Regions from separate parts of the Nonomuraea sp. NPDC049129 genome, predicted to be linked through region 4. Evidence: riboswitches for the same ligand, from Rfam matches in the RefSeq annotation. Region 4 holds a riboswitch; each other region holds the start of a gene.
What was found. Region 4 has a riboswitch for cyclic di-AMP ahead of AB0B64_RS10135 (C40 family peptidase). Riboswitches for the same ligand answer to the same signal wherever they lie in the genome.

Region 1 (7,485 bases), on a different contig from region 4:
GGCCATCATTTACTGAGATTCCTCGAAACGGTATTCGAGGGGCCGCTCGTCATTTACCTGCGCCTCGACCTGGAACGGTCGAATCTCGCCCTGGCGCGATACCGCCTGCTGAACATCTCCCGCCAATTGCTCACCTGAGCCATGGCACCGCTGGACACGCTTCTGACCGGTCTAGCCCGTGAACGGGCCACGGGCGCCCTCCGCGTGGGCCGGGCCGGGACGATCTTCCTCAGCGAGGGCCGGGTCACGTACATGGAGTGCGCCCAGACCCCCGGCGTCGAGCGGCTGCTGGCGGCGCGCGGGCGGCTGCCGGAGACGGCGCTGCGCAGGCTGCAGGCCGACGGGGGCTGCGCGCGCCTGCTGGAGGAGGGGCCCGTCACGCTGGGCGAGCTGCAGTACTGCGTGCTCGGGGCCGTCCTGGACGCCGCGTTCTTCCTGCTGCCGGCCGGCGGGTCGCGGCCGAAATTCCGGCCGGGCGAGCAGCACTGGCTGGGCGGGCAGTGGTTCTTCGACGTGGCGGGCCTGCTGCGGGAGTGCGCGCGCCGCCGCGCCTATCTCGCGCAGATCTGGCCGTCCGCGCAGCTGGACACGGCTCCGGTACGGCCGGCGCAGTGGCTGCCGGGCAGCGGGGTGACTCTGGACTCGGTCCAGTGGGAGGTCCTCACCGGGGCCGGGGCCGAGGCGACACCGCTCGACCTGGCCAAGCGGATCGGCAGGTCCGGCTATTCGGTGCTGCTGGCCGTACGGAGGATGGCGGCGGCCGGGCTGCTGGCACCGCCCGTGGAGCCGACCACCACCACGCGCGCCCCGGAAGAGAGCGCGACGAAGACCGGTGAGCACAGGGCGAAGACCGCCGGAGACGGGCAGGGGGCGCTGCCGCAGCGGGGGCGCGTGGCCGCCGGCCAACGGCCGCCGCACGATCCCCGCACCCCGGGCCTGCCGCTCGGCCCGCCGGTCACGGCGGACCCCACGGACCTGGCCCTGCTGATGCGCCTGAAGAAGGCGCTGGAGGAGCTGACATGAGGTTCCCCCGCCCGCAAAGGAGGCCACCGGTGGAGCTGCGTGAAGAGGTGCTCAGGGAGATGGTTCTCCTGCGCGAGCGCACTCCGGACATCAGCGGGAGCGTCGCCTGCACGGTTGACGGCATGAGCATCGCCTGCGACAACGCCGACGACAGTGGCGAGCAGGTCGCCGCGCTGTCCGCGGCGCTGCTCGCGCTGAGCAGGCGAATGACGATCATGACCGGCCAGGGCGTACTGGAGGAGACGCTCATCTCCGGCACCGCCGGCTTCGCCGCCTTCTACGCGGCGGGCCCCACCATCGTCCTCGCAGTCCTGGCTGAGCCCGGCACCAATCTCGGGCTGCTCCGGCTGGAGGGGCGCAAGACGGCGGCCAGCGTGGCCGCCATCTCAGCACGGATTCACTGAGCTTGAACGGAGGAAGGCATGGCCAGCATGGACGTCTCTCTCAAGGAGATGATGACGATCGACGGCTCGCTCGGCGCGGTGATCGTCGATCACGGCAGCGGCATGGCGCTGGGGGCGCTCGGCGGCTCCAAGGACCTGGATCTCCAGGTCGCCGCGGCGGGGAACACGGAGGTGGTCAAGGCCAAGCTGCGCACGATGGACTCGCTGGGGCTCAAGGACTCCATCGAGGACATCCTGATCACGCTCGGCGGCCAGTACCACATCATCCGGCCGATCACCGGCCGCGGCGGCAAGGGGCTCTTCCTCTATCTCGCCCTGGACCGGGCGCGGGCCAACCTGGCCCTGGCCCGGCACCAGCTCCGCGGGATCGAGGAGAAGCTGGAGGTCTGAGAGATCCGGTGGCTCGCGTCCGGGCGCGGCGGACACGAGCCACCGACCTCCACCGATCCCTGAACAGCCTGGTCCCTGAACAGCCTGATCCCTGACCGGCCTGATTCCTGGTGCGTCAGCTCGTGGTGAGCTTGGTGATGGCGCCGACGATGTCCGGCCAGAGCGGCCGGGGCAGGTCGTGGCCCATGCCGGGGAACGTCAGCAGCGTGGCGCCTGGAATCGCCGCCGCCGTGGCGTGGCCGGCGGCGACCGGGACGAGCCGGTCGGCCTCGCCGTGGATGACCAGGGCGGGGATCCCCAGCGTGCCGAGCTGCTCCGTGCGGTCGCCGGAGGCCATGATCGCGGCCAGCTGCCGGGTCGTGCCCGGCGGGTCGAAGCACCGGTCGTACGCCTGGCCGGACAGCCGGAGGATGCGTTCCCGGTCCATGTCGAAGCCGGGCGAGCCGATCACCGCCCAGGTCCTCAAGGACTGGGCGAGCACGGCGTCCCGATCAGTCGGGGGCGCGGCGAGCAGCACCGCGCTGGCCTCCGGCGTGGGCGGGGCCACGTCCGGGCCGGGCGTCGACATGATCGAGGTAAGGGTCAGGACCCGCTCGGGGTGCCGGATGGCGAGCGTCTGGGCGATCATGCCGCCCATCGAGGCGCCCACGACGTGGGCGGCGGGCCAGCCGAGGACGTCCATCAGCCCGGCCGCGTCGTCGGCCATGTCATCCAGCAGATACGAAGAGGACGTCCCCAGTGTGGGAACGCCCTCGTCGTGCAGGTGTGTGGAGAGTCCGGAGTCACGGTTGTCGAATCTGACAACGTGATGGCCCTGCTCCGCCAGGAGCTCGCAGAGCTCGTCGTCCCAGTGGATGAGCTGGGCGCCGAGCCCCATGATGAGGAGCAGGGGACGTCCGCCGGGTGAGCCGAAGGTCTCGTACGCGATCTCGATGCCGTTCGCGGCTGCAAGCGTGGTCACGAGGTCAGAATGACATTCTGTTTCCCGCGACGCAAAGACCGCCGGCTCCGAAACCGACGACCATCAAGGCCGTCGGCTCCGGACCTGACGGCCGTCAGCAAAACCGTCTTCGGACCTGACGGTTGTCAGCGCCGGACGAGCTTGCGGATCCGGTCGCGGCCGACCGTCACGCCACCGCCGAACATCGCCAGCGCGACCGCCGCGGCGGCGCCACCGATGGCGTTCGATTCGACGACCTTCTTGTCAGCGACCTTCTCCTCAGCCTTGTCGGCCTTCTTGGCGGCCACCGGCACGGCCTTGGCGGGAGCGGGCTTGACCGCGGCGGGCTTGTCGCCCTCGGCCACGATCTTCGGGGGCTTGGCGGGGTTGCGGTCCACGACGGCGTACGCACCGGTCGAGAAGGGCTGCGGGTAGTTCTTCTTGCCCGGACCGCTACCCCACTTGGTGATGACGTAGTCGATCTTGATGTGGCCCGCGCCACCGTTGCCGTCCACGCCCAGCGTGCTGGAGTTGAAGCGGCCACCGGTCAGGGCGGCGAAAGTCTTGGCGTCGAGGTCGAGCATGACGCCGCTGGAGGACGGCACGCCCGGACCGCGGTCGCCGACGAAGAAGGGCATCTTCTTGCCCTTGTAGACGACGTAACCCTCGGTCATGAGCGGCCAGCTCGGGCTGGCGGCGAGCCCCTTCTGCATGGGCTTGCCGCTGGCCGGCAGCCCGGTGTCCCCGGCGCGGCCGGAGGAGTCGTCCCAGAAGTAGGACGCGGTGGTCTTGCCCTTGAGCAGGACCTTCTTGTCGTTGCCGGTGTCGGCGTGTGCGGCGGTGCCTGCGCTGATGGAGATCGCGCCTACGAGGGCGGCGGTGAGCATAGCAGAGCGAACAGACATGAAGCAGTGAAGTCCTTTATACGGGAAAAGGGGATCGCGCTCGTGAAAGGTGGGCGTAGCCGGGCAAGACGCCAAACGGTCGCTACGCGGAGCGTGGAAGAGCGGGGGGAAGGCGCCGGTCAGTCTGCGGACGACAACACGCGGGCTGGCGGCACGACGCGGGGGTTACGCATGCGGTAGGTGTCCTCTCCATCTCGCCTACCGGGTTAGCTGACGGGTTCGGACGTGGAGATGCCCTACCGACCGAGGTCGGATTCACCCCTAAGGAACGTTGGTTCCCCGGTTCCCGCGAGCGGGATTCGGCGCCTGCCGGTTGGTACTCCCCTGTTGAAGCCCCAAAGTCACCGGCTGGTAACTCCATGAACTATAGGTACCGAACCGGACAAAGGCAAACATAAGCCCATGAAACGGGCGAAGATCTACCTAGAGGGTCAAGAAAAAAGGGGGGTACGGCATGCCGTACCCCCAGAAAAGCTCAGGTCAACCGCCGCTCTTCCGCCTGAAAGAACGCTTGCTGGCGGCGGGCCCGTGAGCGCCGTGAATCTTGGAAGGGTCGTTGCCCCTGCCACCCGCGCTCGAGTCAGCATGCTGGTTACGCTTGCGCTCCAGCGCCTCGCGGAACTTGCGCTTCATCTCGTCCTCGGGAGTTTCGTCGACTTCCGGCTCCGGTGTTTCCGCCATGAGGACCTCCTGGTGTTGGGGACAAGGACAGCTTCGCATGACGGCGCTCAGGACGCGAAACTGGCCTCGACCTTGGGCTGTGGGGTTTCCCGGTCGATCCGCACACCGGGCATGGCGATCAGGGCGACCAGCGCCACGAGGGCGCCCGCGACCCCCAGCGAGGGGATGACCAGGGCCGCGGCCGAGGCGTGCGCGGCGGCCAGTCCGTGCAGCGGCGCCTCGGTGGCGATGACGGAGGTGTAGGCGGTGCCGGCCAGGGCCAGGGCGACCGAGCCGCCGATCTGGCGGAAGAACGTCAGGTTGGCCGAGGCCGTACCCATGTACTGGGGCGGCACCGAGTTCGACACGGCCACGGTCAGGCCGGAGAGCATCGGGCCCATGCCGAGGCCGATCAGCGCCATCCACCCGACGAGCACCCAGGGCGGCGTGTCCAGCGTCAGACCGGCGCACAACAGCGTGCCCACGACCAGCAGGAACGGCGCCGCCACCAGCCACGGCTTGTAGACGCGCGTCCGGCTGATCAGCGCGCCCACGACCATGCTGCCCACCACCATGGCCAGGGTCAGCGGGTAGATCCGCAGCCCCGACTCGGTGGCGCTGGCGCCGAGCGCCTCCTGGAAGTAGCGCGGCAGGAACACCACGCCGGCGAACATGCAGAAGGCGGTGAAGAAGGAGGTCACGTTGACCAGCGTGTACGTACGGTTCCGAAACAGGTGCAGGGGCATGATGGGCGCCTCGGCCCGCATCTCCACCACCACGAACACCACGAGCGACACCAGAGCCAGCGCGATCGGCCCGATCACCGGCACGCTGGTCCAGGTGTGGCCGTCGAGCCCCTTCTCGGTCAGGCCGATGAGCAGCGAGCTAATGCCAACTGTGAAGACCCCGATTCCCAGGTAGTCGGGCCGCCCGCCGCCATGTCCCGGCCGGCGCGGCAGGCGCAGCACGATGATCGCGATCAGCACCAGGCCGATCGGCACGTTCACATAAAAGGCCCAGCGCCAGCTCGCGTGGTCGGTGAAGAGCCCGCCCAGGAACGGCCCGGCGAGGTAGCTGAGCGCCATCACTCCGCCCATCGCGCCCTGCACCCGGGCTCCGCCCTTCTCCGGCGGGAACAGTTCGAGCACCAGGGCGATCGACAGCGGCAGCAGCGCGCCCGCGCCCAAGCCCTGCAACGCGCGGAACAGGATGAGCTGCGTCATGTCCTGCGCCACCCCGCATAGCGCCGACCCCAGGAGGAACACGGACATGCCGATCAGCAGCAGCGGCTTCCTGCCGTGCTGGTCCGACAGCCTTCCATAGAGGGGCACGGTCACGGTCGAGGTCAGCAGGTAGGCCGTGACGACCCAGGTGTAGAGATCGACGCCGCCCAGTTCCGTGATGATCCGCGGCAGGGCCGTACCGACGATCGTCTGGTCGAGCATTCCTAAGAACATGCCGCCGAGCACGGCGACCAGCAGGAGGCCATCGCCTCTGCGCTTCGTGTCAGTATTCACGTGTGGAGAGTGACATGTAAGGATTGACATGTCAACCCTTTGCTATGCTTGCCGACATGTCCCTACGGATCGCGCTGCTCGGGCTCCTCGACGCCAAGGGGCCGGCCAGCGGCTACGACCTGGCGAAATCCTTCGAGCGGTCGCTCAATCACGTCTGGCAGGCCGGGCACACGCAGATCTACCCGGAGCTGGTGAAGATGGCCGCCGACGGGCTGGTGGCGGTCGAGTCGGAGGGGGCGCGCGGACGGAAGATGTACGCGATCACGCCCGAGGGCGCGGAGCAGGTGCGCTCCTGGCTGGTCGAGCACGAACCGGTCGGTGCGATACGCAGCGAGGTGGCCCTCCAGGCGTTCCTGCTTCCGCTGCTCGACAGGGAGTCGGCCATCGCGGTGGTCGAGCGCATCAGGGCGGGGTTCCAGCAGCGGCTGGCCGTCCTGGAGTGCAAACCCGAGGACGGATCGAGGCTCGGCCGGTACGCGCTCAACCTCGGCCTCACACAGGGCCGTTCGGCGCTCGCCTGGGCCGATGAGACCCTGGCCGAGCTGCGCGGGCTGGAGCCGGCCGACCAGCCGGCCCCAGCCCACTTGCTATAGATCTAAGAAGCGTCCAGCTAAGAAAGCAGGGACAGCTCCTCGGCGGTGAGGACGAGGTCGGCCGCGGCGGCCGAGTCGATGATGCTCTCCGGCCTGCTGGCCCCCGGGATGGGGATCACCACCGGGCTGCGCGCCAGCTCCCAGGCCAGGCAGACCTGCTGCGGCGACACGCCCCGCGCCGCCGCCACCGTGCCGAACGCCGTGTGCTTGCCGCCGAGCTCGGACGCCGAGCTGATGCCGCCCAGCGGCGACCACGGCAGGAACGCCACCCCGAGCTCCGCGCACACGTCGATCTCCGGCTCGCTGGTCCGGAACTTCGGCGAGTACTCGTTCTGCACACTGGCCAGCCGCCCGCCCAGGATCTCGTGGGCGAGCCTGATCTGCTCCGGATTGGCGTTGGAGATGCCCGCCATCCGGATCTTCCCCGCGTCGAGCAGGTCGCGCAGGCCGCCGAGCGTCTCCTCGTACGGCACGGCGGGGTCGGGCCGGTGATGCTGATAGAGCCCGATCGCCTCCACCCCCAGCGCCTTCAAGGAGCGCTCGCACGCCTCGGCCAGGTAGTCCGGCCGGCCATTGACCTGCCACCCGCCACCCTCTATGCGAGTGTGGCCGCCCTTGGTGGCCACGAGCACGTCGCCGGTGTCGCCGCTCCAGCTCGCCAGGGCCTTGGCCACGATCCGCTCGTTGTGACCCACCTGGTCGGCCGACGGTGTGTAGGCGTCGGCGGTGTCGATGAGGGTGACTCCCGCGTCGAGCGCCGCGTGGATGGTCTTGATCGACTGGGCTTCGTCGGGCATGTGCCCCGCTACGGACATGGGCATGGCGCCGAGCCCGATGGCGCCGACATGGGCCTGGCCAATAGATCGTGTGTTCATGAACCCATCCTCCTCATGCCGCGGAGTCAGGTCGAACCGGGGTCAGGCGCCGGCAAAGCGGATGGTCACGTGCGAGCCATCGCAGAACGGCTTGTTCCTCGAGCTTCCGCACCTGCAGAGCGTGACCCGGTTGCGTACCTCGTAGTCCTGGCCGTCGGCCGAGGTGACCGGAATGCCG
Region 2 (7,485 bases), on a different contig from region 4:
AGCAACCCTCCGCTCAGCGTCTTCTTCTGCTGGCTCGGCGGGGGCTGAACCGGGGCGACATAGGTGGCGACGATCAGACCGCTCAGGATCGCGGTGAGCAGCCACACCGGGTAGTTCCACCACAACACCGGCGTCATGCGAGAAAAGTACGAGGTGGGAATGATCCCGGTGGGAACGCCGACGATCACTGCGGTGACGCACCCGGCCACGAATCCAACGAGCCACTGTCTCCTGGTCCAGATACGCATCGCGAGAGGTCCTTTCGACTACCCGATGACCGGGCAGGAAATCAGAAAGGTGATCAAGGAGGGGACGATCAGCGCGAACCCCGGCGCCGCCAACAGCCCGCTGACACCGAGAATGCCAAGCACTCTGTCGCGCCCGCAGGCCGGCGTGACGGGGCTGAGCAGGCGCTTGACACGGGTGACGGTCGACTCGCCGCCGGCTCCCAAGGTGGCCGCGGGGGTGGATGCCCTGGCGACGGCTATCAGCGCCGACGCGATTACGCCGCGCGCATGCTTCCGTGCGGCGACGTCATCGGCCAGCAGCTCTACAAGGTGGGGCACCGCGGTTCCCGTCGCGGCGAACACGGGAAGTCCGGGAAATGCCTTGGCGGCGACCTGGGCGGCCGTGAGCAGGAGGTGATGACGGCCGGTCACATGGGCCCGTTCGTGGGCGAGCACCGCAGCCACCTGACGGTGATCAAGCGCCGCGAGTGCTCCACTGGTGATCACGATCACAGCGCGGCGGCCTGGGACGCAATAGGCAGCGGGCTCGTCGTGCTGGACGACGAGCGCGCCGAGCTCTTGCCGCTCGCGTCCGATCAGCCGGACAGCCTTCCGGTGCCTGATTCGGCAACGCCGTCCGGTCCAGAGCACGGTCAGGCTGGCCCAGCCGACCCTGATGGCGATGCCGCCGGCGATGGACAGGCCCGCCAGCGCGGCCAGCGGGCGGGCCGTGAACGGAGAAACATGACCCGACAGCATCTCACCACAGGCCATGATCAGCGCGGCGACCTCGTCCCCGATGGCGTGGGCGGGGAAGGCGAGCTGCAGCCCGGCCAAGGCTCCCGACGCGATCACCGATGCACAGCCGGCCAGCCACGCGGCGATCGACAGCCGGGGAGAGTCGCGAAGCCGTTGGCTGCGCATGATTAGTCGTGGCAGTCCCCATGCCGTGATCGCCGCATGCGCAACAAGGGCGCCCTCGACGATCACTGCTGGTCGCTTCGGTGAATGGCGGCATCGAGGGCAGCGTGCTCCTCAGGGGTGAGCCGCTCCAGGAAATGGACGAGCGTCATGGCCTGGTTGCCGCCCTTGGCCAGGGCCTCCTGCATGATCTGGGCACTGTAAGCCTCGTGGCTCATCACGGGCTCGTACAGGTAGGCCCGGCCGGATGGGTGGCGGCGCAACAAGCCCTTCTTGTGGAGGTTGTCCATGACCGTCATCACCGTGGTGTAGGCAAGGACCCGGCGGCGCTGCAGCGCCTGAAGCACCTCACGAACAGACACAGGGCCGTCGCATGACCAGATGTGGCCCATGACAGCGGACTCCAGCTCACCAAGACCGCGCGCCATCCCGCCCCTCCTAATCCTATCCATCATAGTAGCGATGGTTGGCGACGGCGCGAAGACTGCTGCTCGGATGTGGCCCGTCTCCCTGCATTCATCTCCGTCCGGAGCGGTCGACTATCTACTGCTTCGTGTAGTGGGAGAGGTGTTACGTGCGCGGGGGGATGGGTAACGGAGGTCTGAGCCGCCGTCGCGGTGGCCGGTGCAGCGAAAGCGAGGACGAGAGATGACGTTGCAAGTCGGGGAGATGCTCTCCGCCTACCCCAAGGACCTTGGTGATGTCGACCAGGCGAAGCTTACGAAATGCATCGAAGAGTGTCTCCGGTGCGCTCAAACGTGTACGGCCTGCGCGGACGCCTGCCTGAGTGAGGACATGGTGGCCGAAATGGTCAAATGCATACGCAGCGATCTGGACTGCGCGGACATCTGCGAGACCACTGCGCGCGTGCTCTCGCGGCACACGGGCTATGACGCGAACATGACGCGTGTGGTCCTCGAAGCCTGCGTCCAGGCCTGCAAGGCGTGCGGCGACGAGTGCGGGCGGCACACCAAGCACGCCCACTGTGGCATCTGTGCACAGGCCTGCCGTGACTGCGAACGCGCTTGCCGGGACCTGCTTGGGGTTCTCGGCTAGGCCTCGGCACGACCGGAAGTCGATCTCTTAGGAAGACGTGCCCGGCATCACGGGGGCGAATGCCGAGTACGTCCGAACGGATGGCTGCGGTTGTCCCCTCCCGGGAGGACCAGCCAGCCGACTTTTCACTATATGACATAGTAGGATCGGCCGCTAAGGCTGATGCGCGGATAGCCGCATAGCAGCTCTCTTACGGCAATTGCCGAAGCGGCTTCCCTGATGTCAGGACTTGTACTGCGGATAGCCATAGCCGACGACGTCGGACTTGGGTCGCACCCGCTCCTCGACCTTCCCATTGCCGGTGTTGCCTTCGATCGCGGTGATGGTGCCGTCGCGGTTGTCCTTCTTCACCAGGCCCATGTGGTCGATGGAAGTAATGCTCTTGTCGCCGCCCCATGCGTAGTAAACGACGGCTCCGGGCTTGGCAAGGGTGCCCCAGCGTCCGTTGTTCTTGAACCACCGCGCCCATGTGACCGTATAGGCGTCCCATCCCATCGTCGGCCTAACGCCGGTCTGCTCACCGACCCAAGAGACGAACATGGCGCACCACGGAGCGTTGGCGTAGGCCTGAAGGCTTCCTCCGTCGCGGGCCAGAGTCTCCTGGGCCCTGGGGGAAGTCATGTACCAGCTGTGGAATCGGGTGCCGCCGCCGCTGGCGTTCTCCGTCGTCCCCACCTGCTGCTGGGCCAGCTTCAGCACGGCGTCCGCTGTGACCTGGCGCTGGGGCTGGGAGGAAGTCGCAGACCGCGAGACGCCAGTTTGGGTCTCGCTGGCGTGGTCGCTGGCGAAGGCGGGCGTACTGGTGATGAGCGCACTGGCCACGGCCGCTGCGGCGAGGGTGAGGCCGTGCTTACGGGCGGACCTGCCGTAGCTCGGCAAGAGGTGTTTGGACATGCGGGGAATTGCTCCTTGCTTCCATGCCGCCTACCGGGTTAGCTGACGGGTTCGGGCGTGGAAGTGCCCTACGGAGCCCCGTTGGGACGGGCGCACCGATTCACCCCAAGAAAGTGGATCCCCGGCTCCGCGAGAAAGCGGACTCGGCGGCCGCGGCTACGATCTGCACACAACGCCGGTGCAGACGAGACGCGGTCTCGGCATTACAGGCCACCATCGGAACGCTGCGGCCTTGGGCCTGTAAAGGTATGCAAGCCAAATGGCCAGCGCAAGCGAAACCTTTGGAAGCCGACCCGAAGGCCCTGTGTGGCCTAGGGTTCAGCCATTAATCCTTTACCTTTACCACGGCGTGGTGCCGTGCCTGAGCGGTGGGCCGCTGTGTCGCTGTTCGGGTTGTGCATAATGTCGCAGTGACTATGAACCGTAGTAGCGTGCTGCCCCGAGCGGTGTACCTAGTGGCCGGACTCGTGGTTGCAACGCTGGTAGCGGGGATGTTAGCCCTCGTCGACTACGAGCGACCGGCGAAGCCGCCCCGGCGTCTTCGGGCTGGACCCGGGAAGCCGGGCAAAGCCTCGCCGGCGCCTGAACCGCCCGTTGTGGCGGCCCTCGACCGTCTGCGGGAGCCACACCTGCTTGTGACCGCGAATCGTCCGCTGCCTGAACAAATGATCGAGCGGGTTCGAGTACGCAAAGGCGTGAGCTCCATGGAGATCGTCGATGCGGCGGCGATACCGCTCGGCGGTAGGAGGGTGGGAACGGTGGGGGTGGAACCATCGGCCTTCCGGGCCTACACGCCCAAGCCGACCGTGCGCGGCGGCGAAGAGCAAACTGGGCGCCCCGTATGTCTGGGGCGCCGAGGGATCTGACGCCTTCGACTGTTCCGGCCTGATCCAGTGGGCCTTTGGCAGGGCGGGCATTCGGCTGCCGCGGGTGACGCATCAGCAGTTCGCCAGTGGACCCCGGGTCCCGTTTTCCCAGATGCGATCGGGTGACCTGATCTTCTGGCGGCCGGACCCCACCAACCCGGGCTACATTTCCCATGCCGCGATCTACTGGGGCGACGGAAAGATGATCCAAGCCCGGCGGACGGGGGACGTCGTCAAACTGGTGCCCGCCCACACGCGCAATCTCGCAGGCGTGGTGAGGGTGATTGAGTGATCACGCGTTGACCCGCTGCGGTGCTTGCCTTGCGTATAACAACGTGTAGCGCACGGTATTGATCGGTCTGCGTTGGATAGATCTTTTATGCCAAAAATCTCATTTCGGTAACCAGCCACCCTTTCTACCTACTACAGTCCTTCGTACTTGCCGGTGACTTGCCTTCGCGGTGGAGGCGGCCGGCTGGTGCCGAGGCCCGCGCCGCGGGAACCGGGGAACCAGAGCCTGGAGCGATCCACGCATGGGGTGAATCCGCCACGGATGCGGCGGTAGGGCGTCATCTCCTGGCCCGAACCCGTCAGCTAACCCGGTAGGCCATAAGGAGAAAGGGTCAAACCCCGGACCTATGCCATCCATTGTGGACGGGCTGCTCGACGCTGCCCAGAAAAATCTCGGCTATCGCGAGAAAACCGACGGCTACAGCAAGTTCGGTAACTGGTACTACGCCAACGTGGACAACAGCGACCCCTACTTCAAGACCGCCCCATGGTGCGACATGTTCATTACCTGGGCCGCCAACCAGGCGGGCGTCGAGAAGTACGTGGGGGATTTCGCCTACACCGTCGACCACGCCAAGTGGTTCAAGGAGCAGGACGCCTGGAGTGACAAGCCGGAGCCCGGCGCCATCGTCTTTTACGACTGGAGCGGGTCACGCGATGTGGAGCGGATCGACCATGCGGGCATCGTCGAGAAGGTACAGGGAGACCAGATCTCCACGATCGAGGCCAACGTCGACAAGGTGTGGCTCAAGCGCAAGGACAGGGACCAGAGCAAGGTCGTCGGCTACGGCCTTCCCCGCAAGGTCAAGGAGAAGTTCGGGGAGGGTGAGACGTTCGTCCTGACGGGCGGCAACCCGCGGACGCCTCTGGTCCGGAAAGGGGTCGTGCAGGCGGCGGGGAAGGCGCAGGAGACCGATGTCGTCCTGCCGACGGCCTCCACGGAGAGCATCGCGGTGTCTGGGGTCGTGTTCGCGGGCGTGCTCTGCGTTGCCGTCGTGGTCAGGCAGGTGAGACGTCGAAGCTCTGCCAGAGGCAGGCAGCAGCGGTATGCCGGCCGTCACCGTTCGATCATGGCGTAGCGGTTCATGATCTGGCAGGGCGGAAGGCGACGGTGAAGTCCGGCCCGCCGTTCTTGGACCCATAGACCGTGCCGTCCTCGGTGGCGGCTACCAGTCGCTGCGGGTCGGGTGTCCGCCAGCGCAGCAACCTGCCGAAGCAACTGGGCTGCGCCATGTTGGAGGACGGCTTGGTGGAGGTCAACGAGTTCGGGCAGTGCTCGGTGAAGGGAGTCTTCGCGGCCGGCGACATGGCCAGGCGGGCGTCCATGCCGTTCCCCGGCTGGCCAGGTGATCATCGCCGCCGGTCAGGGCGTCACCGCGGCCGTCGTGATCGATCAGGAGTTGCTGTACGCCTGAGCTCAGAGCAGCGAGAGCGTGTGGCAATGATGCGCGATCAGCGCGCTCACCCCCGGAAACACCGCCAGAGCCGCCGGTCCTGCGAGGAACAAGGTGACGGCCACCGTGCCCACCAGCCGCTCGCGGCGGTGGAGCGGCGCGGCCGGATTGAGCATGCGGCGCACCCTGCTCAACGCGTTCTCGCCTGCAGCGCCCAGCGCGAACGCGGGCACCCGCCCGGTGGCCAGACCGACCAGAGCCGCGGCGAGGTGCAGGCGCGGATGCTGTCCCGCGGCCACATCGTCGGCCCGCAACTCCACCAGGCGGGCCACCTCCGCTTTGGCCGTTGCGAACAGCGGGAGAGCAGGAAATGCCTTGGCCAGGCCTTCAGCCAGGGCAAGGAGAAGATGGTGGCGTCCTCGGAGATGGGCTCGCTCGTGCGCCAGCACCGCGGCCACATGCTCGGGCGGCAGGGCGTGGAGCGCCGCCGTGGTGATCACGGCCTTGTTCGCCCTGCCGGGCAGGCAGTACGCGAGCGGCTTGTCGTACTCCAGGACCACCGCGTCCAACTCGCCGTCACGCCGGCCCAGCAGGCTCAGCATCTCCGAGTGCCGGGCACGCTCGCGCCGTGAGGTCAGCAGCACCCTGATCACGCAGAACACAGTCCGTGCGGTGATGAACCCGCTGACCAGGACGGCCAGCCGGAATCCGGCGGAGGCCACGTCGACGTCGGATCCGTGGCCGAGAAACTGCTTGCACACCTCGAACAGCCTGGCCAACCCGTGCCCGACCGCGTCGCCGGGGATCGCGGCACTCAGCGCGGCCATCACCGCCGAGAGGACCGCGGAGATGTCCGCGGCCAGCCACATGGAGATCGCCAATCGGGGGGCCCGCTCGGCCCAGGCGGCCTTGACGAGCAGTCGCGGCAACACCGTGGCGGCACCCACGGCGTAGACGACGAGGACCAGGGCGACCGTCATGATCGACGGGTGTGCGCCGGGAACACCTGAAGGGCGGATTCCAGCGCGGCAGCCTCCTCCGGGGTCAGCCGCTCAAGGAAGTGAACCAGCGTGGCCGCCTGGTTACCGCCGCTGGCCAGCGTCTCGCGCATCAGCTCGGCGGTGTAGGACTCCTTGGTGCCGACTGGCTTGTACACGTACGCCTTACCCACCGGCTCGCGCTTCAGCAGGCCCTTTTTGTAGAGCTTGTCCATCACGGTCATCACGGTGGTGTAGGCGATCTCGCGATCCTGTCGCAAATCCTTCAGCACGTCTCTCACCGCGGCGGGGCGGTGGTACGACCACATCCGGTCCATGATCACCGACTCCAGGTCGCCCAACGTCCGCATCTTCTTGTGGCCTCCTGCCGCGATTTGTTTTCATGCTACTTGGGATCGTTGATACGGGGCCACAGTGTGCAACCTTGTGGACAACGCACATAGCTCCACGTTGCCAGTACTTCCAGCGCCATTTCGACGTGCGGGGCTCGGCGGCGGCTTTATGGGCGGACTGCGCCGAGGAGGCGGTTGCGCCAGTAGTCGTCGAGCTCGACGACCTTGATCACGTCTCCGGTCTGCGGCGCGTGGACCATCTTCCCGTTGCCCGCGTACATGCCCATATGTCCCAGGCCCTTGCTGAACAGCAGGTCCCCAGGCTGGAGGGCGTCCAGCGAGACGCGACGACTGGCGCCCCAGGCCCACTGTGTGTACGTCGTGCGGGGAATGGCGACCCCGGCGGTACGCCAGGAGGCCTGGGTGAGGCTGGAGCAGTCGTAGGAGTTCGGCCCATTGGCGCCGTACCCATACGGCTTGCCCACTTGCGCGAACGCGAACTGCAG
Region 3 (7,485 bases), on a different contig from region 4:
CGGCGCATACCGTATCTGTTGGGCTTCTGCGCCGTTTCCGTCGTCACGATGTTCTGGGCTACGTCCTCGAACGGCACCCGAGACAACCATGGTCCGCAGAACCCGGCGGCTGCCACCAGGGCAGCCGCGCCGACCGTCAACGGTTAGGGAGCGCGATGAGCGACGACAAGGAACCAAAGCTGATCTACGGCCAGGGGGCCGATGCGTGTCCCGAGGGGCACTTCTGTCTCTATCGGGCCAATAACTTCAACGCGGGCCAGACCCCGGGGCGTGGCGACAAAATCCTGGCCATTCCGATGGGCGCGCATGCCAACGACTTCTCCGAGTACGGGTTCGACCACAGCGGTGATGGGGTGAGCGCCGTCGTCAACAACACCGTCGAGGACAACGCGCTCTTCTCGGCCGCCAACCAGCAGGGACACTCACTGCCGGTGGAGCGGGGAGCCTCGATCGCGAGGTTGTCGGACATCCCCATGGCCGAGAGCCCGAACGGCTCCTGGAACGACCAGGCCCAGTCCGCGCTGGCGGCCCGCTTCGTGGGGAACCTGCGCGTCGACCAGGAGTTGCGAGGCCACTGGGCGGAAGGCTCGGGCCACATCTACTCCTACCGGCTCACGATGCACGCCGAGGACACCCGCGTCATGAAATGGGCCGTGGGCTTCGGCGGCCTGCCGGAGGGAACCTTGCTGTCCAAGAGCTTCGTCGACACCTTCTGGGGCGAGATCTTCCGCGACGGCAGCGACGGCGCCGTCCTGCTCGGCTCCCCCGAAGGCGGCGGGCACAGCGTCGATCCTGGGACAGCCCTTCCCATCGACATCCAGGTCGTCTACCCAGGCGAAAGCCCCGCCTACGAACGCCTCACCGGCCTGAACGCCCAGCAACTGGGCTGACTCGCCGGATCGCCGAAAGCGTCGTCCAACGCCGATCTCCCCGCGAAGCCGTGGCGTCGCGGGGAGATCGGCCGGGGGTCCGGTCTTGCGTCAGATGTGCTCGGCGGGGTTCGCCGGGAGGTAGAAGTTCCAACTGCCGTGTCCCTCGTGGGCGCCGCCCGCGGGGCAGTGTCCGTTGTCGGGGCGGCCATTCCACCAAAGGGTGTAGCACTTGTTACAGAAGCGCCAGTTGTCCTGCTGCGTCGTCGGTGACATGTCCCCTCCTCCAGTATCGAGAACCGGCTCGCTGTCCGGCCACCGTCAGTGTCCGAGGTGACGGCAGGCCCGTGACATCCCCAAACTTGGGGGGTTGCGGTCGGATGGGCAGATAAGGCAGCCATGCGCTGTTCAGCCCAACGTGGTGGGCTTTTCGGCAGCCGGTACGTGAGAGTAAGACGCCGGTACGGGAGAGTAGGACGCCGACGAGCGCGCGTCCAGTAGGACGCGCGCTCGTCGGCAGGAGAGCCCTCGATCAGGAAGTCGTCAGGCCCCGTAGTTCGGGTAGCCGTAGCCGACCACCTGGGACGTCGGCCGGACGCGCTGCTGGACGCTGCCGTTGCCTGTGTTGCCCTCGATCGTGGAGATTGTGCCGTCGTGGTTGTCCTTGACGACGAAGCCGACGTGCTCGATGTCGTCCAGGCTCTTGCTGCCGCCCCACGAGAAGAACACCACGGCGCCCGGCTTCGGGGTCGTGCCCCAGTGGTTGTTGTTGGCGAACCACTTCGCGTGCTCGACCGTGTAGGCGTCCCAGCCGATCATGCTGCGCGCGCCGGACTGCTCGCCGACCCACGAGACGAACATCGAGCACCAGGCGGCGTTCAGGTAGTCCGCGCGGGTGCCGCCGTCGCGTCTGAGGGTCTCCAGGGCGCGCGGGGAGTTCATGTACCACTTCTGGAACTTGGTGCCGCCACCGTAGGCGTTCTCAGTGGTGCCGACCTGGGCCTTGGCTAGCGCCAGAACCCGCGAGACCGTGGCCTTGGCCTTGACCTCGCTCTCCGGGTGGCTCTTCGCGGCGGCGGCGTGTGCCGGGGCCGCGGCAGCGTGGGCGGTGGCGGTGTCCGCGTGGGCGGCGGACTGGCCGGCGAAGGCGGCGGCCGCGACGCTCACGCCGAGGACGACGTGAGCGAAGGTCGACTTGGTGGCGCGAAAAAGATGGGACTTGGCCATCGAGGGGGTAACTCCTTGCTTCCATGCCGCTTACCGGGTTAGCTGACGGGTTCGGACGTGGAAGCTGTCCTACGGCACGTGACGTGCCGATACACCCCAAAGGACGGTGGGTCCCCGGTTCCGCGCGAGGCGGATTCAGCGGTCACAGGACGGTCCTGTGATGCCTTTGTGCGATGGTCTGGCAACGAACGGACAAACCGGACGTATGCCTCATATGACCACAAAGGTAATGCAAGTGGCAAGGGTCTTACAAATGGATAAATCGCCAGCTAAGAGAGCTGCTCCCTCGCGTCGGCCAGAAGCCCCATCATGGCAAGGCTTTCGTCAAGTGGCATGATCGCGGATTCGGTCCTGCCTTCGGCCATGGCGTCCCGTACCTCGCGCACCTCGCCGGCGTATCCGTTGTCCGCCGGATCGAGCACGAACTCCTCCGTCTCCATCGACGGCCCGCTCAGCACGACCCGCTCCGGCGCCCAGAACGGCGCCTTGATGTGGGCGCGCATGTCGGTGCCCACCACGAGGGCGTCGTTCGCGTACGGGCCCAGCAGCGAGCACTCCACCAGGGCCCGCCTGCCGCCCGGATAGACCAGCACCCCGCCCGCCTCCGCGTCCACCCCCGAGGGCGCCAGCGAGCCCGTGACGTGCATCCGTGAGGGCATCCCGAGCAGCAGCTGCGCCAGCCCGAACGAGTAGACGCCCAGGTCGAGCAGCGCCCCGCCGCCCAGCTCCGGCGCCCACAGCCGGTGCGCGGGGTCGTAGGGAGCCTTGAAGCCGAACGACGCCTGGACCGAGCGGATCTCCCCGAACCGGGGATCGCCGGCCACCCGCTGAATGAGCGGATTGAACCGGGTCCACATGGCTTCCATCAGGAACACCCCGGCATCGCGGGCGAGCTGGACCATCCGCTCGGCGTCGGCGACGGACGCGGCGAGCGGCTTCTCGCACAGCACCGCCTTGCCCGCCGCGATCGCCGCCTCGGCGACCTCCAGGTGCTGGGCGTGCGGGGTCGCCACGTAGATCGCGTCGACGCCGGGGTCGGCGCACAGCTCCGCGTACGAGCCGTACGCCGACTCGGCGCCCAGTTCCGAGGCCAGCGCCCGCGCGCGGCCGAGGTCGCGCGAACCGACGGCGGCCACCCGCATTCCCGGCTCAGCGGCGATGACCGCCCCGACCCTTGCAGCGATGACACCCGTGGCCGCTATGCCCCATGCGAGATCCTTCATGGGGAAAGATCCTAGGGACTTACCCCATCCAGCTGAAAGTCTCCGGGTCGGGCCCGATCCGGCCGTCCTGCTTGGTCAGGGCGCCTATGGCCGCCATGTCCTCGGCGTCGAGGACGAAGTCGAACACCTCGAAGTTCTCCTTGATCCGCGCGGGCGTGACCGACTTGGGGATCGTCACATTGCCCAGCTGGATGTGCCAGCGCAGCACGATCTGGGCCGGCGTCTTGCCGTGCTTCTCCGCCAGCACGGCCAGCGCCGGGTCGCCGAGCAGGCCCTTGCCCTGCCCCAGCGGGCTCCACGCCTCCGTGAGGATGCCGTTGGCCTCGTGGAACTCCCGCAGCGCGCGCTGCTGGAAGTACGGGTGCAGCTCGATCTGGTTGATGGACGGAACGATGTCGGCCTCGTCGATGACCCGGGTGAGGGTCTCGATGGTGAAATTGGACACACCGATCGCCTTGGCCCGTCCCTGACGGTAGATCTTCTCCAGGCCGCGCCAGGCCTGCAGATACTTGTTCCGGGACGGCACCGGCCAGTGGATCAGGTACAGGTCCACGTAGTCGAGACCGAGCCGGGACAGGCTCTCGTCGAACGCCTCCTCCGCCCGCTCGTGGTCGTTGTTGAAGAGCTTGGTGGTGACGAACAGCTTCTCGCGCGGGATCCCCGAGGCGCGTACGGCCCGGCCGACGCCCTCCTCGTTCCCGTACGCGCTGGCGGTGTCGATGTGGCGGTAACCGGTCTCCAGAGCGGCCGTCACGACCTGTTCGGCCTCGTCGCTCGGCACCTGCCAGACGCCGAACCCGAGCTGCGGCACCTGCACGCCGTCGCTGTTGAGTAGTAGCGAGTTCATGGGTCCCATTGTTCATGTCCCGTTTCTGGCGGCTTAAGGCGGCCGGGCTAGCTTGAAGCGGTCGTGATCGGGCTATCACCCCGCGGGGGTAACAGAGTGGGCAAACAGGCGTCGGCCTGGGTGGAGTCCCCGCTTCAGATGCTGTGCGCCATAGAGGCGCACCGCGCTGGACTGCTCGGGCCTGCCACGGTCGTCGTGCCGCGTGCCGGGCTGCGAGCGCTCAAAGCCACTCGCCGGGAGCTGTCCGGTCTGGCTCTGCCCGAGGGGCTGGAGCTGGCCGAGCCGCGCGAGCGCATGCCGCGCTCCCCGCACGCCGTCGGCGACGCCTTCTCCGGCCGGGTTCAGCTGCGCTGGCTCGTCTCCCATCCGGGCCGCATCGTGATCGTCGATGACGGGCTGGCCACGCTCCGGTTGCTGTCTCTGCTAGCCGAAGGGCCGTACAAACCGCTGTTACGGGCGCGGGCCCACCCGGGAAAGCTGCGCGCGGCCCTGGGGCTGGCGGCGGCGATCAGGCTGCGCGCGAGCCGGGTGTCGGTCTTCACCGCGCTGCCGGTGACCGACGAGCTGGCGGCGGCCGTCCGCGCGGCGGGCGTCGACCTGGTCCGCCACGACTTCGGCTGGCTGCGCGAGCAGCCGCTGAGCGGGCCGGGACCGGCCGAGCGGACCGTCGTGCTCGGCACCTCCCTGGTCAGGAACGGACTGGTCCACCGGGACCGCTACCTGAGCTGGCTGATGGAGCGGGCCGCCGAGGAGCCGCTCGCCTACTTCCCGCACCGCCGCGAGGACCCCGCTGACGTGGCGGTCATCCGCGAGCGGCCCGAGATCACCGTGCACGACGCCGGCGTACCCGCTGAGCTGACGCTGCGCGGTCTCGATCCCGGCCAGCGGGTGCTCAGCCTGCCGTCCACCGCGATCACCTCGCTGCGCGTGCTGCTCGGCCCGCGCGGCGTCGCGGTCGAGGCGGTGGACGTGCCGGACGACTGGTGGACCAGCAGGGCGGCCCCCGACCTGCGCTCCCATCTGACCGGAGTGGCCGGATGATCGGCTTATCTCGCCGCTGATGGGAGTCGCCGGGTGACCGGCTCATCCCGCAGCTGACGGAGTCGCCGGGTGACCGGCTTGCTCCGTACGTGACTGGAACGGCCGGTCAAGACCGGCGTTCAACCCATACGACTGGGCGTCTGCCCGTATTTGACTGGAGTGACCACTTGAGAGTGCTGGCCGTGGCCGACTCCGACTCGTACCTGAAGTGGGCGTCCTGCCTGCTGGAAGACCTGCCGCCCGGCTGCGAGACGGACCTCGCGGTGGTGCGCACGCCGATCGCGCCCTCGCCCGAGCAGATCGCCGCCGCCGTGGGCGGGCGTCCCGCGCCGCCGCTGATGCCGGCGCGGGCGGTGCGGCGTCTGGCGGAGCGGACGCGGCCGGACGCGATCATCGTGGCCTGTACGGGGCCGGTCGTCGACGTACTGGTGGCCGAGGCGTTCGCCGGGCTGCGGCCGCGGCCGGTGTTCGTGACCGGGCTGCCGGGCATCTCGGTGCCCGCGACGGAGAAGGCGTGGCTGTTCCGCAGCGGGTGCGACCTGTTCGTGGTGCACAGCGAGCGGGAAGTGGCCGAGTTCGGCGGGATCGCCGCCCAGCTCGGCGGGGGAGGGGCGGTCGGGCTGGCCCGGCTGCCGTTCCTGCGCCCCCGGGCCGTGCGCGGCGGCGGGAACCGGGTGGTGTTCGCCACCCAGGCCAAGGTGCCGCGTGAGCGTGAGGATCGCGAACGCATCCTGCTGTCCCTGGCCGAGCTGGCCGCCCGCCGCCCGGACCTGGACGTGGTGGTGAAGCTGCGCGCGCTGGAGGACGAGCGGCAGACGCACAACGAGCGCTTCCACTACCAGCGGCTCTGGCGCGAGCTCGGCGAGCCGGGGCGGGTGGCGTTCGAGGTGGGTTCGATGCACGACCAGCTGGCTCAGGCGGCCGGGTTCGTGACCGTCAGCTCGACGGCGGCGCTGGAGGCCATCGCGCAGGACGTGCCGCTGCTGGTGCTGAGCGACTTCGGCGTGAGCGCGGAGATGATCAACCTGGTGTTCGAGGACAGCGGGCTGCTGGGCACGCTCGACGAGCTGGCCGGCGGCGGCTTCCGCGCCGCCGACGCCAGGTGGTGCGCGGCCAACTACTTCCACCCGGCGGAGCGCAACGACTGGGCCGCGCTGCTGGGCGGGCTGGTGGCCGGCGGCCCGCGGGTCCCGGCCAGGTCGCTGCTCGACGGGCCGGAGCACGCCGCCGCCCGCCGACGGGCCAGGATGCGCCTGGACGTGCCGCCCACCATGCTGCGCGTCGGCTACCGGGCCAAGCGGCGGATGCGCCGCTATCTGCGGGCGCTGTCCTGAAGTCGTTGCCCCCCGGAGAACGCTGTCCTCCGGGGGCGCCGCTCGTTCAGATCGCGGAGCGGATCTTGCGGCGCAGCCGCGTCAGCGCCGTGGGCTTGGCCGTCAGCCCGAGCGTCTCCAGACGCTTGCGCTTGAAGTAGCGCGGGTCGAAGTCGAAGTCCACCGGCCGCAGCTCCGGATAGGTCTCGGCCTGCATGCAGTAACCCACGGCCCGCACCAGCTCCCGCAGATAGCCGCGCGGCGCCGGCTCGATCGTGCCGTCCGCCGACATGCGGGGCAGCAGCGCGTCGACGATCGTGACGGGCACCCGGTTGCTGTTCTCGTACGGGGCCAGCCGCTCCAGCACCAGATCGGTCCCGTACGAGGCCACCGGCAGCCCGAAGTAGCGCCCGGCCGTGATCAGGCCGGTCGAGAAGCAGCCCACGACCAGCTCGGGCCGGAGCGCCGAGAAGCACACCTCGGCCGGGACGCTCTCCCCGGCGACCAGCAGCCGCACGTCCAGCGGCTCGGCGGCGGCCCTGAGCAGCTGCGCGTGCCGGCGCCCGGCCGCCGGGTGCGGCTTGAACACGACGGTCGAGTAGCCCCGGGCGACCAGGCCGCGCAGCATCGTCTCGTGCAGCGCCGCCTCCTCCTCCGGCGTGACGATCTCCAGCGCGGACAGGTACTGCCCGAGGATCATCGCCTGCCCGGCCAGCATGTCGGGCGCGGTCGTCGCCACCTGCCGGACCACCGCCAGGAACGCCTCGTCCGGCAGGATCTGGGCCGGCACGCCGTACTCGCTGAGCAGGAGCGGCTCCAGCCCCGGCACGAGGTCCAGATGCAGCAGGCGGGTGATGCGGCGGAAGATCTCGGCGGGCAGCGGGTCGCGGGTCGGGCCGTAGCTCATCAGGCCGTCGGAGTAGACGGTGATCGGGCAGTCGCGCACCAGCCCGGCGATCGTCCGG
Region 4 (7,485 bases):
TCACGAGGTGGACAACCGCCCGCACCCGACCATAGTGGTACATGGATGCCGTCCATGTGCCATGTGCGCCAACATCCGGCAACCCGGACGCCCCATAGCCTAATGCCAGTCTCTCCAGGCTCCTTACCGGATCAAGCGAAAATTTTGCGGAAAGACTTCTCGCCAGGCCCACAAGGGTCAGCGGAGATCTTTGATCACCCGCGTTCCGGCGAGCCGGTCGTGCGGCCCACGCTGCAGCGGCTTGTCGATCAAGATGAGGATCCCGACGCCGAAGACGAAGATTCCGGCCAGCACATTGAGCACCGGAATGCCCATGACCATCGCCGCTCCCGGATAGACCAGGGCTCGTTTCAGCAGAGCACCGCGCCGAAGGCCGCTCGGTTCGAGGCGAATCCTCATGATCGCCTTGCCGAACGTACGGCCGCTCATGGAATGCGCGGCCCAGTCATAGACCGTATATCCCAGCCCACCGAGCAGCCAGGCGAACACGCCGGGCAACCGGCTGTCGAACGCCTCCAGCAACCCGACAGTTCGGAAGCCACCCCACAGCGCGACGAACAGAATGTAATAGAAGACACCGAAGACGAGGGCTTCAATGAGCCGGGCGGCCAGGCGTTCCCACCATTCCGCGGGGACGGCGTCACTCCACGGCGGCAACCCGGTCATAACCCACCTCGCCCCTTCGGCGAACCGACCGCTACCCATTTTGCTGCCGCCCGCACATACAAAACAGAGGCTGACCGCTGGCCAGCCTCTGTTTCGCGTCCGCGAAGACTACTTGATCTTCACAACCACCGTGTTGCTGAACTTGTCGGCGAACGTCTGCTGCAGCGGCTTGTCCCAGAGCTGGGAGGCACCGTTCAGCGCGACGACGATCCCGCCGAGCAGCGACCCGACGAACGGGATGACGCCGAGGATGTATCCACCCCAGGTGCCACCGGCCCGCTTGAGCGCCACGTCGTTAGGCAGGCCGCCCGGAGGCAGCATGGTGCCCGTGGGCACGATCTTGATCCCCATGACCATCTTGCCGACCGTCTGGCCGCTCATCTTGGTCATGAAGAACTCGTAGGCGACGTACACCGCCGTCATCACGATGGCCACCACGATGCCGTAGAGCGTCGGGCCCATCAGGCCGGTCGTGACGCCGGTCGCGGAGTTGTAGCCGGCGAGCAGGATGGCCCCGAAAACGAGACCGATCACCCAGTTCGCGATGCCGAAGATGACACCGTCGATGATCCTCGCCACGAGCCGCTGCCACCACTCGGCGAGCGGGGCCGGGGCGCCGGGCGGTTGGACCCCGTGCGGCTGCGGCTGCCCGTAGCCGGGCTGCTGGCCGTACTGGGGCTGCTGACCGTAGCCGGGCTGGCCGTACTGCTGCTGCTGACCGTAGTCCGGCTGGCCGTACTGCTGCTGGCCGTAGCCGGGTTGCGACGGCTGCTGCTGGCCATAGCCCGGCTGGGACGGCTGCTGCTGCCCGTAACCGGGCTGCTGGCCGTAATTGGGCTGCTGGCCATAGCCGGGCTGCTGGCCCGACGGTGGCTGCTGGCCGTACTGCTGCTGGCCGTAGCCGGGTTGCGACGGCTGCTGCTGCCCGTAGCCCGGCTGGGACGGCTGCTGCTGCCCGTAACCGGGCTGCTGGCCGTATCCAGGCTGGGATTGCGGTTGCTGACCGTAACCGGGTTGCGATTGCGGCTGCTGACCGTAGTTGGGCTGGCCGTACTCGGGTTGCTGACCCGAAGCCTGCTGCTGACCGTATCCGGGTTGCTGACCGTAGCCGGGCTGCTGGCCGTAGTCCGGTTGCTGACCGTAGCCGGGCTGCTGACCGTACTGCGGCTGTTGTCCGTACTGCGGTTGCTGCGGCTGCTGGCCGTAGCCCGGCTGCTGCTGACCGTACTGCGGCTGTTGGCCGTAGCCCGGCTGCTGCTGCCCATAGTTGGGTTGCTGACCGTAGGCGTCGTCCGCCCGGTAGCCAACGACCGTCGCATCCGGGTCGGGCTCGCCATAGGGACGGCCCGTGTTGTGATGTCCGTATTCAGATCCGCCAGGCGCAGAGTTCTCGCCGGATTCGTCCTGTGGATACGGCGGCTGTCCGGTGCTCACCGTGTCACCTCGCTTCGAGTGCGCATGTGGCACGTGTCAGGACACATGCCTGTGCTGCCCAACGTATCGACATAGGTATCAACAATCACCTTTCCCATTAGTCAAGGTCCGCGTCACCCGATGTCAGGTGGAGAAGCATGCGGGTGTTCCCCAGGGTGTTGGGCTTGACGTGTTCGAGGTCGAGGAACTCGGCGACACCCTCGTCGTACGAGGCCAGCAGCTCCGCATAGACCTCGGGTGAGACCGGAGTGCCCTGTACGGGGCGGAATCCATGCCTCGCGAAAAAATCCACCTCAAAAGTCAGACAGAAAACCCGGCGCAGGCCGAGTTCCCGGGCCGTTTTGATCAAGGAAGAGACGATCCGGTGCCCGATTCCGAAGCCTCGGAACTCCGGATCAACGGCCACCGTGCGAATCTCCGCGAGATCCTCCCAAAGCACGTGCAGCGCGCCACAGCCGACCACTTGGCCGCCGCGCTCGGCGATCCAGAACTCCTGCACGTCCTCGTACAGAGTGACGGTGGCCTTCTCCAGAAGCCGGGGCCCGGCGCCCGCGTAGGTGTCGACCAGGAGACGGATCGTCCTGACATCCGGCGTGCGAGCACGCCGGACGACGACTTCCGTGTCCGGGACTGTCACTTCGGCGACCTGCTCCATGGGTCTCCAGCGTACAGATCCGATTACGGCCTCCCCGTAACTCTGACGTCTCTCCCATCTCATGACATCTCGTGGTTGATCGAGCACGATGAGGGATCCCTTGGCCCTCAGGCTTCCATGCCTTGACGAACTTGGTGCAAAAAGGACATAAAGTTTGTCCTGCACCGGCAAGCACGAGATCACCTCGTGACCCTTCGGTTGTGAAACCTCTACAGACTTGGCAGTTCTGGTTGAGCACGAACCCGGAGTGCACTAGTGTCCAGCGACGATGTCACCCACGCGAGCCAGCGTGGAGACGCGCCCAATCCCCGTAAGGGGAGCCGGGGACCCGCCGGTGGCGACCTCATCCCGACGCCACCACCCATGGGGTGAATCCGAGCGAGTCGTTCGGTAGGGCTGCTCCGGCCCGAACCCGTCAGCTAACCCGGTAGGCGCCGATGAGAGGAGCTGGTTGGTGAAGCAGACCCGCGATCGCGAGACGAAGCCGGCGGGCGCTCAGGCCCGCCCTTCTGAGCTCCGGAAGATCCCCACCCGGTTGGGTGTCATCGCGGCGACCATCGCCACCCTCCTCTTCGCCGTACCCGTCGGCTCCGCCGTCGCCGATCCCAAGCCCTCGCTGAAGGACCTGTCCAAGCAGGCCGAGGAGCTCCACACCCAGATCGAGACGCTGAGCGAGGAGTTCAACGGCCAGCGGGAGAAGCTCAAGACAGCCAAGAAGTCGGCTGAGGCGGCCAAGAAGACGCTGTCCACCAGTGAGGCCGATCTGGCCGCGAAGCGCGCCAAGGCCGCGCTGCTGGCCCAGAACGCCTACATCAACGGCGGCTTCGGCCAGGCGCTGGCATTCGGCACCTCCGACGACCCCGAGAGCTTCCTCGACCGGGCGGCCACCACCTACGCGCTGGAGCAGCAGCAGGGCTTCGAGGTCAACCAGGTGACCACGGCCAGGCAGGCCGCCGAGCAGGCAAGGGCCAGCGCCAAGACGCGCATCGACGAGGTCGAGAAGATCGTCGAGGGCCTCGGCACCAAACGCGACAAGATCACCAAGCTCGTCGCCAAGGTCGAGAGCAGTCTCTTCAAGCGGGCGATCGGCGAGGCGGGCCGTCCCGGCACCCGGGCCACGCGGGTCGACCTGCCGGTCATCGGCGCCGGCAAGGCCGCCACGGCCGCCAGGTGGGCGCTCACGCAGCAGCTCAAGCCGTACGTCTGGGGCGCCGAGGGGCCGACCTCGTACGACTGCTCCGGCCTCGTGATGGCGGCCTACCAGCGGGTGGGCATCTCACTGCCGCACTACACCGGCGACCAGTGGACGGCCGGACGGCACATCTCCAAGGAGGAGCTGCGCGCCGGCGACCTGGTCTTCTTCTATGGTGACCTGCACCACGTCGGCATCTACATCGGCGGCGGCATGATGGTCCACGCGCCGCAGACCGGCGACGTCGTACGCATCGCGTCCATCGCCCGCCGCCCGTTCGCGGGCGCCGTACGCATCGCCGACTGACCTCCGGACACCACGACAAGCACTCTGACAGCTGGGGCCCGGGCGGCTGGGCCGGTCGAACGGTCAGATGAGCTGGCGGCGGGCGGCCCAGGCCACGGCCTCGATCGCGGTGGCGACGCCGATGCGGTCGCAGATACCCCGAAGTCTCCGGCGTACCGTGCGTCCACTGATATCCAGTCGTCTGCCAACCCGATCAACCGTGACCCCCTTGGCAAGCTCCGCCAGCAACGCCAGATCCGCGTGGCTAAGCTCGACGCTCTCAGTGAGCACATACATCGGGAGCCCTCCCCCCAACAGCAGAACTCGAGACGTCTATGTCCGAGCAGAGCTGCAGCTCGTCTCGCAGACGGTAAACGCATTCTGGAAAGGTCGTCAAGCCAGCGGATACCGCCCTCTGACCATCGCCATTGACATGATCGGCTGTATGTGAAGTACTCGCCATATGTCGGCACACTTCGGGGCCCGATGAAGGATCACAGGCGCCCTTACAACGGCTCCAGCCCGCTCCCCAAGAGCGCCGCGAACCTGCTGAGCGCCGAATCCGTAAAACGCGAATATTCTTCGCATTCAATATGCGAAATATCGGAAATGTGGCTGCTTAGGGCAGTCTTTTGTACCCCCGCGCCGCCGGGTCGGCAGCGCCCGCCAAAGACCATGAACGGTTCATGCGCCAGAGGGAGAAGCCACTCGGCGCAGGCGGCCGGGAGATGCCCGCTCCCCGCGTTAAGGGACTGGCGAACGCCGCCGCCCGCGTTCTCCTACTCGCCGCAGGAGATCGGGCCGCTGTCAACCCGACAGCGGCCGGTACGGCCCGGCGTGGGAGCCGGGCCGACACTCTTCGGCGGCAGGCGGGTCAGTGGGTCGGCTTGACCAGCGGGAACAAGATCGTTTCCCGGATGCTCTTGCCGGTGAAAGCCATGATCATCCGGTCGATCCCGGCCCCCATGCCACCCGTGGGCGGCATGGCGTACTCCAGCGCCTGCAGGAAGTCCTCGTCCAGCTGCATGGCCTCCGGGTCGCCCCCGGCGGCCAGCAGCGACTGCTCCACCAGGCGCCGGCGCTGCTCGACCGGGTCGACGAGCTCGGAGTAGGCGGTGCCCAGCTCGGTGCCGAACCCGATGAGGTCCCACTTCTCGGTCAGCAGCGGGTTGTCGCGGTGCTGGCGGGTCAGCGGGGAGGTCTCCAGCGGGTAGTCCATGACGAACGTCGGCTGGATGAGCGTGTGCTCGACGAGGGCCTCGAAGATCTCCTGGACGAGCTTGCCCTGGCCCCACTTCGGGTCCCAGTGGATCTCACGCCCGTCGGCGAGTTTCCGGACCTGCTCCAGCGGGGTCTCCGTGGTGATCTCCTCGCCGAGCGCCTCGGACACCGCCCCGTACAGGGTGATGCGCGGCCACTCGGGGATGCCCAGGTCCACCTCGACGCCGTCGTGGACGACCACAGAGGTGCCCAGAGCGGCCACGACGGCCTTCTGGTACATCCGCTGGGTCAGGTCGGCCATGTCGTTGTAGTCGAGGTAGGTGCCGTACGCCTCGATCATGGTGAACTCGGGGTTGTGCGTGGAGTCCGCGCCCTCGTTGCGGAAGTTGCGGTTGATCTCGAAGACCTTCTCGATGCCGCCGACCACGAGCCGCTTCAGGTAGAGCTCGATCGCGATGCGAAGGTAGAGCTCCATGTTGTACGCGTTGATGTGGGTCTTGAACGGCCGGGCCGCCGCGCCGCCGTGGATCGGCTGCAGCATGGGCGTCTCGACCTCGAGGTAGCCCTCCTCGTGCCAGAAGTCGCGCACCGCGCGCACCGTGGCGCTGCGGACGCGGGCCATCTCCCGGGCCTCGTCGTTGACGATGAGGTCGACGTAGCGCTGGCGTACGCGGGCCTCGGGGTCGGTGAGGCCGACGTGCTTCTCCGGCAGCGGGCGCAGGCACTTGGCGGTGATCTGCCAGCGGTCGGCCAGGATCGACAGCTCGCCGCGGCGGGAGGTGATGACCTCGCCCTCCACACCCACGTGGTCGCCCAGGTCGACGTCGCGCTTCCAGGCCGCCAGCGACTCCTCGCCGACCTTGTCGAGCGAGATCATCACCTGCAGGTCGCCGCTGCCGTCGCGGAGTGTGGCGAAGCAGAGCTTGCCGCCCACGCGGTTGAGCATGACGCGGCCCGCGACGCCGACCTTGTCACCGGTCGCGGTGTCCGGGTCGAGGGCCTGGTATTTCTCCCTGACCTCCGCGTTGGTCGCCGTGCGGGGAAAGGTCACCGGGTAAGGATCGACGCCCTCACTGCGAAGGCGGTCGAGCTTCTCCCTCCGGATGCGCATCTGCTCGGGAAGTTCGTCGCTCACAGCATCAAAGAGTAGGGGATATGGCGAACTGCAAGGGCTCGTCACCTCTCTGCAGGGTGACTGCAAGAGCTCTCCCGTACCAATGACACATCGAGCTCAGGGGGGAACCGGCAAGGCGCCGGCCCAGGGGGAGCTCAAGGAGAGATCATGATGAAGAAGCTCGCGACCGGCCTCGCCGCCGTCGCCGCCACGAGCGCGCTGGCCTTAGCGCTGCCCTCGGCCGCCAGCGCCAGCACCGCGGACTCCGACTCCTGGGGCCCGGTTTACTCGCAGCACTACCAGGCCAAGGCCTCCGGCTGGGTCAGCGTGGACTGGAACGACGACGACCACGAGTCGAACACGATCACCGTCAAGGGCAAGCTCTGGGACCTGGACCACCGCAGCTACGACGAGGGCGGCAAGTGCGCGTACGTGAAGTTCCAGGCCAGCGACTTCGACGACAACTGGTCGACGGTCTACACCAAGAAGTACTGCGGCTACCCGGCCTTCAAGCGCTTCTCCTTCGACAGCGACGACGTCTCCAGCCTCCGCGTGAAGGTCTGCCAGATCGACCTCCACGGCTCCTACCCGCGCAACTGCGGCAGCTGGAGCGACCTGTACACCGGCGACTCCGAGTAACCGGCCAGGTAGCGACAGTCCACGAACGCAAGCGGCCCCCTCACCCGAGCGGGGGGCCGCTTGTTCATGTCGTGTTCCGGTTGTAGATCAGCCGCAGGCCGATGAGCGTCAGCCACGGCTCGTGCACGTCGATCGAGCGCGACTCGCCCACTACCAGCGCCGCGTGCCCGCCGGTGGCCACCACGGTCACCTCGTCGGGGTCGTCGGCCAGCTCGGCCGTCATCCGCTCCACGATGCCGTCGACCTGGCCCGCGAAGCCGTAGATGATGCCGGCTTGGA

Region 1: it holds a riboswitch for cyclic di-AMP, as region 4 does, so the genes downstream of both, AB0B64_RS16755 (hypothetical protein) here and AB0B64_RS10135 (C40 family peptidase) in region 4, are expected to answer to the same signal.
Region 2: it holds a riboswitch for cyclic di-AMP, as region 4 does, so the genes downstream of both, AB0B64_RS12910 (CHAP domain-containing protein) here and AB0B64_RS10135 (C40 family peptidase) in region 4, are expected to answer to the same signal.
Region 3: it holds a riboswitch for cyclic di-AMP, as region 4 does, so the genes downstream of both, AB0B64_RS40990 (CHAP domain-containing protein) here and AB0B64_RS10135 (C40 family peptidase) in region 4, are expected to answer to the same signal.

Annotation. Positions count from the first base shown of each region.
Region 1 covers NZ_JBEZDU010000005.1:180,120-187,604, forward strand. The annotation lists gene AB0B64_RS16730 (roadblock/LC7 domain-containing protein) at 1-138, shown strand, start outside; gene AB0B64_RS16735 (hypothetical protein) at 142-1,023, shown strand; gene AB0B64_RS16740 (roadblock/LC7 domain-containing protein) at 1,053-1,427, shown strand; gene AB0B64_RS16745 (hypothetical protein) at 1,446-1,817, shown strand; gene AB0B64_RS16750 (alpha/beta hydrolase) at 1,933-2,778, opposite strand; gene AB0B64_RS16755 (hypothetical protein) at 2,904-3,662, opposite strand; cyclic di-AMP (ydaO/yuaA leader) riboswitch at 3,843-3,977, opposite strand; gene AB0B64_RS16760 (DUF5302 domain-containing protein) at 4,143-4,343, opposite strand; gene AB0B64_RS16765 (MDR family MFS transporter) at 4,391-5,839, opposite strand; gene AB0B64_RS16770 (PadR family transcriptional regulator) at 5,896-6,432, shown strand; gene AB0B64_RS16775 (aldo/keto reductase) at 6,450-7,307, opposite strand; gene AB0B64_RS16780 (CDGSH iron-sulfur domain-containing protein) at 7,350-7,485, opposite strand, start outside.
Region 2 covers NZ_JBEZDU010000004.1:6,194-13,678, forward strand. The annotation lists gene AB0B64_RS12880 (hypothetical protein) at 1-248, opposite strand, end outside; gene AB0B64_RS12885 (M48 family metalloprotease) at 267-1,217, opposite strand; gene AB0B64_RS12890 (BlaI/MecI/CopY family transcriptional regulator) at 1,214-1,576, opposite strand; gene AB0B64_RS12895 (four-helix bundle copper-binding protein) at 1,797-2,204, shown strand; gene AB0B64_RS12900 (CHAP domain-containing protein) at 2,427-3,098, opposite strand; cyclic di-AMP (ydaO/yuaA leader) riboswitch at 3,111-3,257, opposite strand; gene AB0B64_RS12905 (NlpC/P60 family protein) at 3,816-4,256, shown strand; cyclic di-AMP (ydaO/yuaA leader) riboswitch at 4,434-4,588, shown strand; gene AB0B64_RS12910 (CHAP domain-containing protein) at 4,603-5,334, shown strand; gene AB0B64_RS12915 (M56 family metallopeptidase) at 5,673-6,629, opposite strand; gene AB0B64_RS12920 (BlaI/MecI/CopY family transcriptional regulator) at 6,626-6,997, opposite strand; gene AB0B64_RS12925 (C40 family peptidase) at 7,147-7,485, opposite strand, start outside.
Region 3 covers NZ_JBEZDU010000017.1:232,003-239,487, reverse strand. The annotation lists gene AB0B64_RS41000 (hypothetical protein) at 156-890, shown strand; gene AB0B64_RS40995 (hypothetical protein) at 981-1,145, opposite strand; gene AB0B64_RS40990 (CHAP domain-containing protein) at 1,413-2,096, opposite strand; cyclic di-AMP (ydaO/yuaA leader) riboswitch at 2,109-2,247, opposite strand; gene AB0B64_RS40985 (Gfo/Idh/MocA family oxidoreductase) at 2,366-3,319, opposite strand; gene AB0B64_RS40980 (aldo/keto reductase) at 3,339-4,166, opposite strand; gene AB0B64_RS40975 (hypothetical protein) at 4,263-5,207, shown strand; gene AB0B64_RS40970 (DUF6716 putative glycosyltransferase) at 5,381-6,541, shown strand; gene AB0B64_RS40965 (polysialyltransferase family glycosyltransferase) at 6,588-7,485, opposite strand, start outside.
Region 4 covers NZ_JBEZDU010000003.1:152,066-159,550, forward strand. The annotation lists gene AB0B64_RS10115 (RDD family protein) at 178-666, opposite strand; partial or broken gene AB0B64_RS10120 (RDD family protein) at 775-1,254, opposite strand; gene AB0B64_RS10125 (hypothetical protein) at 1,291-2,175, shown strand; gene AB0B64_RS10130 (amino-acid N-acetyltransferase) at 2,198-2,755, opposite strand; cyclic di-AMP (ydaO/yuaA leader) riboswitch at 3,044-3,204, shown strand; gene AB0B64_RS10135 (C40 family peptidase) at 3,210-4,253, shown strand; gene AB0B64_RS10140 (LuxR C-terminal-related transcriptional regulator) at 4,317-4,529, opposite strand; gene lysX (bifunctional lysylphosphatidylglycerol synthetase/lysine--tRNA ligase LysX) at 5,107-6,588, opposite strand; gene AB0B64_RS10150 (hypothetical protein) at 6,736-7,206, shown strand; gene AB0B64_RS10155 (type III pantothenate kinase) at 7,271-7,485, opposite strand, start outside.